3 regions of the Kluyvera sp. CHPC 1.2972 genome follow, and region 1 is predicted to be linked to each of the others. Evidence: predicted binding sites of a transcription regulator. Region 1 holds the regulator's gene; each other region holds the start of a gene.

What was found. The regulator sigma-54, encoded in region 1, starts transcription at its own class of promoters, with help from an activator protein. The targets are predictions, from matches to a motif close to GTTGGCACANNTTTCGCTNT.
Region 2: a site for sigma-54 is predicted at 1,795-1,814, ahead of hydN (electron transport protein HydN). Genes of this name have one in related genera too.
Region 3: a site for sigma-54 is predicted at 1,320-1,339, ahead of glnK (P-II family nitrogen regulator). Genes of this name have one in related genera too.

What each region holds. Positions count from the first base shown of each region.
Region 1 is NZ_JAPKIB010000004.1:60,045-63,307, reverse strand. It holds gene lptB (LPS export ABC transporter ATP-binding protein) at 1-633, shown strand, start outside; gene rpoN (RNA polymerase factor sigma-54) at 679-2,112, shown strand; gene hpf (ribosome hibernation promoting factor) at 2,135-2,422, shown strand; gene ptsN (PTS IIA-like nitrogen regulatory protein PtsN) at 2,478-2,966, shown strand; gene rapZ (RNase adapter RapZ) at 3,000-3,263, shown strand, end outside.
Region 2 is NZ_JAPKIB010000010.1:46,222-49,484, forward strand. It holds gene ascF (PTS cellobiose/arbutin/salicin transporter subunit IIBC) at 1-415, opposite strand, end outside; gene V6944_RS15695 (LacI family DNA-binding transcriptional regulator) at 678-1,691, shown strand; gene hydN (electron transport protein HydN) at 1,850-2,395, shown strand; gene fdhF (formate dehydrogenase subunit alpha) at 2,431-3,263, shown strand, end outside.
Region 3 is NZ_JAPKIB010000005.1:247,400-250,662, reverse strand. It holds gene amtB (ammonium transporter AmtB) at 1-898, opposite strand, end outside; gene glnK (P-II family nitrogen regulator) at 932-1,270, opposite strand; gene V6944_RS11335 (SmdB family multidrug efflux ABC transporter permease/ATP-binding protein) at 1,480-3,258, opposite strand; gene V6944_RS11330 (SmdA family multidrug ABC transporter permease/ATP-binding protein) at 3,251-3,263, opposite strand, start outside.

The sequences.
Region 1 (3,263 bases):
GTGGGTCTGCTTGGGCCAAACGGCGCGGGCAAAACCACCACCTTCTACATGGTGGTCGGGATCGTTCCTCGTGATGCCGGTAATATCATCATCGATGATGAAGACATCAGTCTGCTGCCGCTGCACGCCCGCGCGCGTCGTGGTATCGGCTATCTGCCGCAGGAAGCCTCCATCTTCCGTCGCCTGAGCGTCTACGACAACCTGATGGCGGTGCTGCAGATCCGTGATGATCTCAGCAACGAACAGCGTGAAGACCGCGCCAAAGAGCTGATGGAAGAGTTTCACATCGAGCATCTGCGCGACAGCCTTGGCCAAGCGCTTTCCGGCGGTGAACGTCGCCGCGTTGAAATCGCCCGTGCGTTGGCGGCAAACCCGAAATTTATCCTGCTGGATGAACCGTTTGCTGGCGTTGACCCGATCTCCGTTATCGATATCAAACGCATTATCGAACATCTCCGCGACAGCGGCCTTGGCGTGCTGATCACCGACCACAACGTACGTGAAACGCTGGCCGTGTGTGAACGGGCCTATATCGTTAGCCAGGGGCACCTGATTGCCCACGGTACCCCTCAGGAGATCCTACAAGACGAACATGTTAAACGCGTGTATCTTGGGGAAGACTTCAGACTCTGATAGGGTAGTGGTTTACGACGTTAGCGGGAGATATTCGTTCTGAACATGAAGCAAGGTTTGCAATTAAGGCTCAGCCAACAGCTTGCCATGACGCCACAGCTGCAACAGGCAATCCGTCTGCTGCAACTGTCTACGCTGGAACTTCAGCAGGAACTCCAGCAAGCGCTGGAGAGCAATCCCCTGCTTGAGCAAACCGATCTTCACGAAGAAGTAGAGACTCAGGAAACCGTCGATAACGAAACGCTGGACAGCGTCGATGCGCTAGAAAAACCCGATATGCCCGAAGAGCTGCCGCTCGACGCCAGTTGGGATGAGATCTATACCGCCGGAACCCCTTCCGGGACCGGCGCTGATTATCAGGACGATGAGTTACCGGTTTATCAGGGTGAAACCACCCAGTCGCTTCAGGATTATCTGATGTGGCAGGTTGAGCTGACGCCGTTTACCGATACCGACCGGGCGATTGCCACCTCGATCGTCGACGCCGTGGACGATACCGGTTACCTCACCGTCACGGTGGAAGACATTCTTGAAGGCATTGGTGACGAAGAGGTTGGCCTCGATGAAGTGGAAGCCGTGCTCAAGCGGATCCAACGCTTCGATCCGGTCGGCGTCGCCGCCAAAGATCTCCGCGATTGCCTGCTGATCCAACTTTCTCAGTTCTCCCCCACTACGCCGCGTATCGCTGAAGCCCGTTTGATTATCAGCGATCATCTCGATCTGCTCGCCAACCACGATTTCCGTTCACTGATGCGCGTCACGCGGCTGAAAGAGGACGTGCTGAAAGAGGCGGTGGATCTGATTCAGTCGCTGGATCCACGTCCGGGCCAGTCGATCCAGACCGGTGAACCGGAGTATGTGATCCCAGACGTACTGGTGCGCAAGGTGAACGATCGCTGGGTCGTTGAGCTGAACGCCGATAGCATACCGCGTCTGCAGATCAACCAACACTACGCGGGAATGTGCAACAATGCCCGTAACGACGCCGACAGCCAGTTTATCCGCAGCAACCTGCAGGACGCAAAATGGCTGATTAAGAGCCTTGAGAGCCGTAACGATACGCTGCTGCGGGTCAGCCGCTGCATCGTTGAACAGCAGCAGGCCTTTTTCGATCTCGGCGAAGAGTATATGAAACCGATGGTGCTGGCAGATATCGCCCAGACCGTCGAGATGCACGAGTCCACCATTTCGCGTGTTACCACGCAAAAGTATTTGCATAGCCCACGAGGCATTTTCGAGCTTAAGTATTTCTTCTCCAGTCACGTGAGTACCGAGGGCGGCGGCGAAGCCTCTTCCACGGCGATTCGCGCGTTGGTTAAGAAATTAATTGCCGCGGAGAACCCCGCAAAACCACTGAGCGACAGTAAACTGACCACCATGCTCTCTGAACAGGGTATCATGGTGGCACGGCGTACCGTTGCAAAGTACCGAGAGTCTTTATCCATTCCGCCGTCTAACCAGCGTAAACAACTGGTCTGACACCACTGATAAGGAAGACACTATGCAACTCAACATCACTGGACACAACGTCGAAATTACCGATGCAATGCGCGAATTTGTGAATGCGAAATTCGTTAAGCTCGAACAGTATTTCGAGAGGATCAATCAGGTCTACATTGTGTTGAAGGTGGAGAAATTGACGCACATCTCGGATGCAACGTTGCATGTTAACGGGGGCGAACTTCATGCTAGCGCGGAAGGCAAGGATATGTACGCCGCCATCGACGGTTTGATCGACAAACTGGCGAGACAGTTAAACAAGCATAAAGACAAACTAAAACAACATTGATTGTCCGAGCAGTCGCCCGATATGCCCGCATACCGGGCGATGCTTAGGTGAAATTATGACAAATAACGATTCGGCTCTTCAACTGAGCAATGTCCTTAACCAGGAATGTACCCGCAGTGCTGTGCACTGTCAGAGTAAGAAACGCGCGCTGGAAATCATCAGCGAACTGGCGGCAAAACAGCTGAGCCTGCCTCCGCAGGTGGTCTTTGAGGCGATTTTGACCCGCGAGAAGATGGGGAGTACCGGTATTGGTAACGGTATCGCCATTCCTCACGGCAAGCTGGAAGAGGATACGCTGCGCGCGGTTGGCGTGTTTGTGCAGCTGGAAACCCCGATCGCCTTTGATGCTATCGACAATCAGCCCGTCGATTTACTCTTTGCGCTCCTGGTGCCGGCAGACCAGACCAAAACCCACCTGCACACGCTGTCCCTGGTGGCAAAACGTCTGGCGGATAAAACCATTTGCCGTCGTCTGCGCGCTGCGCAGAGCGACGAAGAGCTGTATCAAATCATCACCGATACGGAAACTCACGATGATGCATAATGGACATCACATCGTACTGAGGAGAAACGGTACATGGTACTGATGATCGTCAGCGGCCGCTCTGGCTCGGGAAAATCGGTCGCCTTACGCGCGCTGGAAGACATGGGTTTCTACTGCGTCGATAACCTGCCGGTCGTGCTGCTGCCAGAACTGGCAAAAACGCTCGCCGACCGGGAAATATCGGCCGCCGTCAGCATCGACGTGCGTAACATGCCCGAATCACCCGAAATCTTTGAGCGGGCCATGGAAAACCTGCCGGATAACTTCTCTCCGCAGCTGCTGTTCCTTGATGCCGAT
Region 2 (3,263 bases), on a different contig from region 1:
CGCCGGTCATCTCGAGGATCATCGCCAGCAGCTTAACCATCGATCCGCCGATAATCGCCGGGATCAGCGGCGACATGGTGCCGATCAGCGCGTCGAGGATCCCGGCGCCGATGCGGCGTAAGGTGAGCTTCGGTTTTCCGACCGGGGCGGCAGGCTGTAGGTTGCTCGGCAGCAGGTTCACCACCTCACGGTAGGCCTGGGAGACGGTGTTGCCGATAATCACCTGGCACTGGTTGTCATTACGCACCACGCCCAGCACGCCGCTGATGCCCTTGAGGCTGGCGCTGTCGACCTGCGTTTCATCTTTCAGTACAAAGCGCAGGCGGGTCATGCAGTGCGTGACGGCGGAGATGTTCTCCACGCCGCCAAGCGCGCCCACCACGGATTGCGCCAGAGCCGCATAGTTTTTAGACATCGGAAAATCCTGTTTTATCAGTAGGGTACTTATCGCTCATCGCCCGGTGTGGCGGGGTGATGAAACGCTGCATAGGAAACCGGTTCCACATAATATTCATGTGTTATTTTTGTTACATCAAGATCTAATTTTTGTTTTTGGTTAATTCGTGAAACCGATCACATGAACCAACATTGGGCAAAAAGCGCGCAGATCGGTGGATGCTGAAAATAGCGAAACGGTGAAGTACACTGCTGGCAAATGATTTCTCAAAGGTATGACTATGACGACAATGCTGGAGGTGGCGCGACGGGCGGGCGTGTCGAAAGCCACCGTATCCCGGGTGCTATCGGGCAACGGTTATGTCAGTCAGGAGACGAAAGACCGGGTGTTTCTGGCCATTGAAGAGAGTGGCTATCGGCCTAATCTTCTGGCGCGTAATCTGGCGACCAAAAAGACGCAGACGCTGGGGCTGGTGGTCACCAACACGCTCTATCACGGGGTCTATTTCAGCGAACTGCTGTTCCACGCGGCGAGCATGACCGAAGATCAGGGGCGGCGGTTGATTCTGGCGGACGGTAAGCACAGCGCGCAAGAAGAGCGGGACGCGATTCAGTATCTGCTCGACCTGCGCTGCGACGGCATTATTATTTATCCCCGTTTTCTGAGCGTCGACGATATTGACGACATTATTCAGCAGCAACAGCAGCCGATATTAGTGATTAACCGTCGGCTGCGGCGAAATAGCAGCCACTGCGTGTATTGCGATCAAAAATCCGCCAGCCAGAATGCGGTGGAGCGGTTAATTCTCCTTGGCCATCGCGATATTGCGTTTATTACCGGCTCGCTGGATTCTCCTACCGGTATTGAACGCCTGTCCGGCTATAAAGACGCGCTGACGAAGCACGGCATTACCGTGCGTAATGAGCTGATTGTGCAAGGAAAGTGGACGCCCGCGACCGGCGCCGCCGGAGTGGATGCGCTGCTGGACAGCAAGGTGAACTTTAGCGCGCTGGTTGCCAGTAATGACGATATGGCGGTCGGGGCGATTAAACGTCTGCATGCGCGCGGAATAAACGTACCGCAGCAGGTTTCGGTGCTGGGTTTTGATGATATTACTCTCGCACCGTATATGGTGCCGTCGCTCTCCAGCGTGCGAATTCCGGTCACGGAAATGATCAAAGAGACCATCCACCGCCTTATTTTTATGCTCGACGGCGGGGATTTTAAATATCAGCAAACCTTCCCTGGTGAACTGATTGAGCGTGAGTCCATCGTCCCCGGTCCGCACGCTTAGCGTCGTCATCTGTCATCTGTCATCTGTCATCGTCATAAGTGACGATGACAGCTTATCTCTCATCATCATCAATAAAATCTCCTTAAAAAACAGCTAACTAAAAGTTGGCTCGAATAATGCATTCTCCCGCGAATTCACTGTCATTGCTGGAGAAGTTGATGAACCGTTTCATCATTGCTGATGCGAGTAAATGTATTGGCTGCCGGACATGCGAAGTCGCATGCGTGGTTTCCCACCAGGAAGATCAGGACTGCGCCGCGCTGACGCCGCAATCTTTCCTGCCCCGTATTCACGTTATTAAAGGCGTAGATGTCTCTACCGCCACCGCCTGCCGCCAGTGCGAAGACGCGCCGTGCGCTAACGTCTGCCCGAACGGCGCAATCAGCCGCGACAAAGGCTTTATCCACGTGATGCAGGAACGCTGCATCGGCTGCAAAACCTGCGTGGTGGCGTGCCCTTATGGTGCGATGGAAGTGGTGGTGCGTCCGGTGGTTCGTAACAGCGGCGCGGGCCTGAAGGTGCGTGCGGAGAAAGCGGAAGCCAACAAATGTGACCTCTGCTACCACCGTGAAGCCGGTCCGGCCTGTATGGAAGCCTGCCCGACTCACGCGCTGTTTTGCGTCGACCGCAGCAAGCTTGAGCAGTTGAGCGCGGAAAAACGCCGTCGCGCCGCGCTTGATAGCGCCGCGTCTATCTCTCTTTAATCATCCTTATTTCTCTTTTAACAGGTCTGTTACTGATGAAAAAAATCACGAGTGTGTGCCCTTACTGTGGGGCTGGTTGCAAACTGAAGCTGGTTGTCGACAACGGTAAAATTATCCGCGCCGAGGCCGCCGACGGTAAAACCAACCAGAATGAGCTGTGCCTGAAGGGCTATTACGGCTGGGACTTTCTGAACGACACCAAGCTGCTGACCCCCCGATTAACGCAGCCGATGATCCGCTATGAAAAAGGCGGCAAGTTCACTCCCGTGAGCTGGGATGAGGCGATTCGCTACACCGCGAAGCGTCTTGGCGATATCAAAGCCAAATTCGGGCCGCGCGCCATTATGACCACTGGGTCATCGCGCGGCACCGGCAATGAAACCAACTACGTGATGCAGAAATTCGCCCGCGGCGTGCTGCACACCAATAACGTCGACTGCTGCGCGCGCGTCTGTCACGGCCCTTCAGTGGCCGGGCTTCAGGACGTGCTGGGCAACGGCGCGATGAGCAACAGCATCGGCGATATTGAAAACTCTCGCTGCCTGCTGGTCTTTGGCTACAACTGCGCGGACTCGCACCCGATTGTGGCGCGTCGCGTGATTAAGGCGAAAGACAAAGGGGCCAAAATTATCGTCTGCGATCCGCGTCGTATTGAAACCGCGCGCATCGCCGACCAGCATCTGCAGATGCGTAACGGCAGCAATATGGCGCTGGTGAATGCTTTCGCCCACGTGCTGCTGGAAGAAGACCTGTACGACCACGAGTACGTTTCTCGCTACACCACCGGGCTTGATGATTTGCGTGAAGTGGTTAAAGACTACGCACCGGAAGCGGTGGAATCGTTGACCGGTATTCCGGCCATGCAGGT
Region 3 (3,263 bases), on a different contig from region 1:
AGCCACAGGCTGGGGTGATACCGACCAGGCCCGCAATCGCACCAGAACACGCGCCCAGTAGAGAAGGCTTACCGCGCAGCGCCCACTCACCGAATACCCAGCCGAGGATCGCCGCAGCGGTTGCCACCACGGTATTCACAAAGGCCAGACCGGCAATTTCGTTCGCCGCACTGGCAGAACCGGCGTTGAAGCCAAACCAGCCAAAGTAGAGGATCGCGGTACCGATAAACACCATCGGCAGGTTGTGCGGTTTGAACGCTTCTTTGCCAAAGCCCACGCGCTTGCCAATCAGGTAAGCACCCACCAGGCCTGCCACCGCGGCGTTAATGTGCACCACTGTACCGCCCGCAAAGTCGAGCGCACCGTGGCTCGCCAGCAGACCGCCGCCCCAGACCATGTGTGCAATCGGCACGTAGGAGAGGGTCAGCCAAATCACCACAAAAATCAGCACCGCAGAGAAGCGAATACGCTCCGCCAGCGCGCCAACGATAAGGCCCACGGTGATACAGGCGAAGGAGCCCTGGAACGCGACGTGGATATACTGATAGAACGAGCCCATCAGGTCAGTAATCTTGATATTTTTCAGCATCACCCAGTCGAAGCTGCCAAAGAAGCTGCCGCCGGTGCCGAAGGCCAGCGAGTAGCCGTAAACCACCCACAATACGCAGACCACCGCAAAAGTCACCGCAACCTGCGTCAGCATGGAGAGCACGTTCTTGCCGCGGATCAGGCCGCCGTAAAACAGCGCAATCCCCGGGATGGTCATAAACAGCACCAGTGCGGTACACAGCATCATAAAGGCGTTATCAGCTTTATCGACCACCGCCGGTGCCGCCATCGCCAGACCCGGCAACAGCGCCAGTGCGCTCAACCCCGTTTTTACCATTGTTTTTTTCATCATCTCGATCCCTATCACTGTGCTGGCTGGGAATTACAGCGCTGCTTCGTCGGCTTCGCCGGTACGAATACGGATTACGCGCTGCAGTTCGGCGACAAAAATCTTACCGTCGCCAATTTTTCCGGTGTAAGCGGCTTTGCTAATCACATCGACAACCTCATCGAGCTGATCGTCGGCGATAGCCACATCAATTTTTACTTTCGGCAGGAAGTTGACGCTGTATTCCGCGCCGCGATAAAGCTCTGCATGACCCTTCTGACGACCGAAGCCTTTCACTTCCGTCACCGTTAAGCCCTGAATGCCAATGGAAGACAGCGCTTCGCGAACGTCTTCGAGTTTGAATGGTTTAATTACCACGGTAACCAGCTTCATAGATCCCCTCCAGTCAGAATTCGGTAATGGCTACGAACACGTAAGAGGTAAAGCAAGGGGCATGCCAAAAATGAAAATAGCCCTGACCAGCGGTAAAAATCAGGGTTTATGGCGGCAAGATGGCGGGCGTTAAAAGAAAAACGCACCATGCGGGTGCATGATGCGTGTCACAACAGCAATCTGTTAGAAAAATGCCTGACGGTGGTGCATTACGCGGTCAGCGTATCCTCCTGGGCGCTGGCCGCTAGCTCTTCACCGGCCAGCTGTAGCTGATACATCTGCCAGTAACGCCCTTTGGCTTCAAGCAGTTGCTGGTGAGTCCCCTGCTCGACGGCCTGTCCACGGTGAAGCACCATAATGGTATCCGCTTCTACGATGGTCGACAGACGGTGAGCGATCACCACCAGCGTCGTGCGCTGACGTACGGCGGCCAACGCATGTTGAATCGCACGCTCGGTGCCGGAGTCAATATTCGCGGTGGCTTCGTCCAGAATCAGCACCTGCGGAGTCTCAACCAGCACGCGGGCCAGCGCCAGCAGCTGCTTCTGCCCGACCGACAGGTTGTTACCCTGCTCGCCCAGATGAGTATAGATACCCTCACTCATTCCTCGCGCCAGCTCGGCCAGCTGTACGGTTTCCAGCACCTGCCAGACCTGTGCTTCGCTGATATCGCGCCCCAGCGTGACGTTGGCAAAGAAGGAGTCGGCCAGCACCACCGGATCCTGTTGCACCACGGCGATGCCCTGTCGCAGCACCTGATGACTCAGGCTTTGTAACGGGCGGCCACCGAGGCGAATTTCACCGGAGTTAGGCGGGTAATAACCCATCAGCAGACTGGCAAGCGTACTCTTGCCGCTGCCGGTGTGCCCCACCAGCGCCACAAAGCTGCGTGCTGGAATCGACAGCGAAATGTTTTGCAGCACCAGCTTGTCATCGCGATAGGCAAATGAAACATCGTCGATATCGATATCACCGCGCGCCAGCGGCGCCATATCGGTTCCATACTGCTGGCGCGGGCGATCCATCAGTTCAAACACGCGCTCACCGGCCACCACCGCCTGCTGTAACATCGACTGCTGAGTGGTGAGTTCAATCAACGGCTCGTTCAGACGCCCCAGATAGCTGATAAACGCGTACAGTACGCCGACCTCAATGGAGCCCTGCGCGCTAAAGCCGAATAGCATCAGCAGGCCGCACAGCACCAGCGAAGAGAACAGGCTCAGCAGCGGGCGCAGCAGGAAGCCGTCCAGACGCAGCGTTTGCATGCGCGCCAGATAGTGTGAGCGGCTCACGTCGCCGATACGTTCGCCAAATCGTATCTGCTGGCGGAACTGCTGAATCACGCTCATGCCGTTGATGACTTCGTTGAAGCCATCGTTAATATCCGCCAGATAGGCGCGAACGCGGCGCACGATAGGCGTGCTGTAGCGCTGATAAATCACCATCACGATCATCACCGCCGGGAAGATAGCGATCGCCACCAGCGCCATGCGCCAGTCGAGACTGAACATCGCCACCAGCATCGCGCCGATCAGCGCCGCACTGCGCAGCACCGTCGCCACCACCGTCACGTACAGATCGCGGATCACTTCCGTATCGTTGGTGACGCGGGAGATAAGCTGGCCTACCGGCTGCGTGTCAAATTCGCTCAGCGGCTGGCGCAGCGCAGCGTCCATCACGTCACTACGCAGCTGTTGCACCACGCCGACCGCCGCGCGGTTAAACAGCAGCGACTGGCTGTAGTGCAGCGAAGCAGCCAGCAGTTGCAGCCCGATATAGGCAGCCGCCAGCCCGGCGACCGTCCCCAGCGGCAGACTATTTTTTGCCACCATGTTGTCGATAAAATAGCTAATCAGTAGCGGCCCACTCACTTCGGCGGCAGCGGCCACCCACAGCATGACCACCGCAATCGACAGCGGTTTACGCCACGGTGAGCCATAGGCCAGCAGCCGCTTCAGGGTTGGCCACAGTTGCCCAAAACTACGCATCGGCC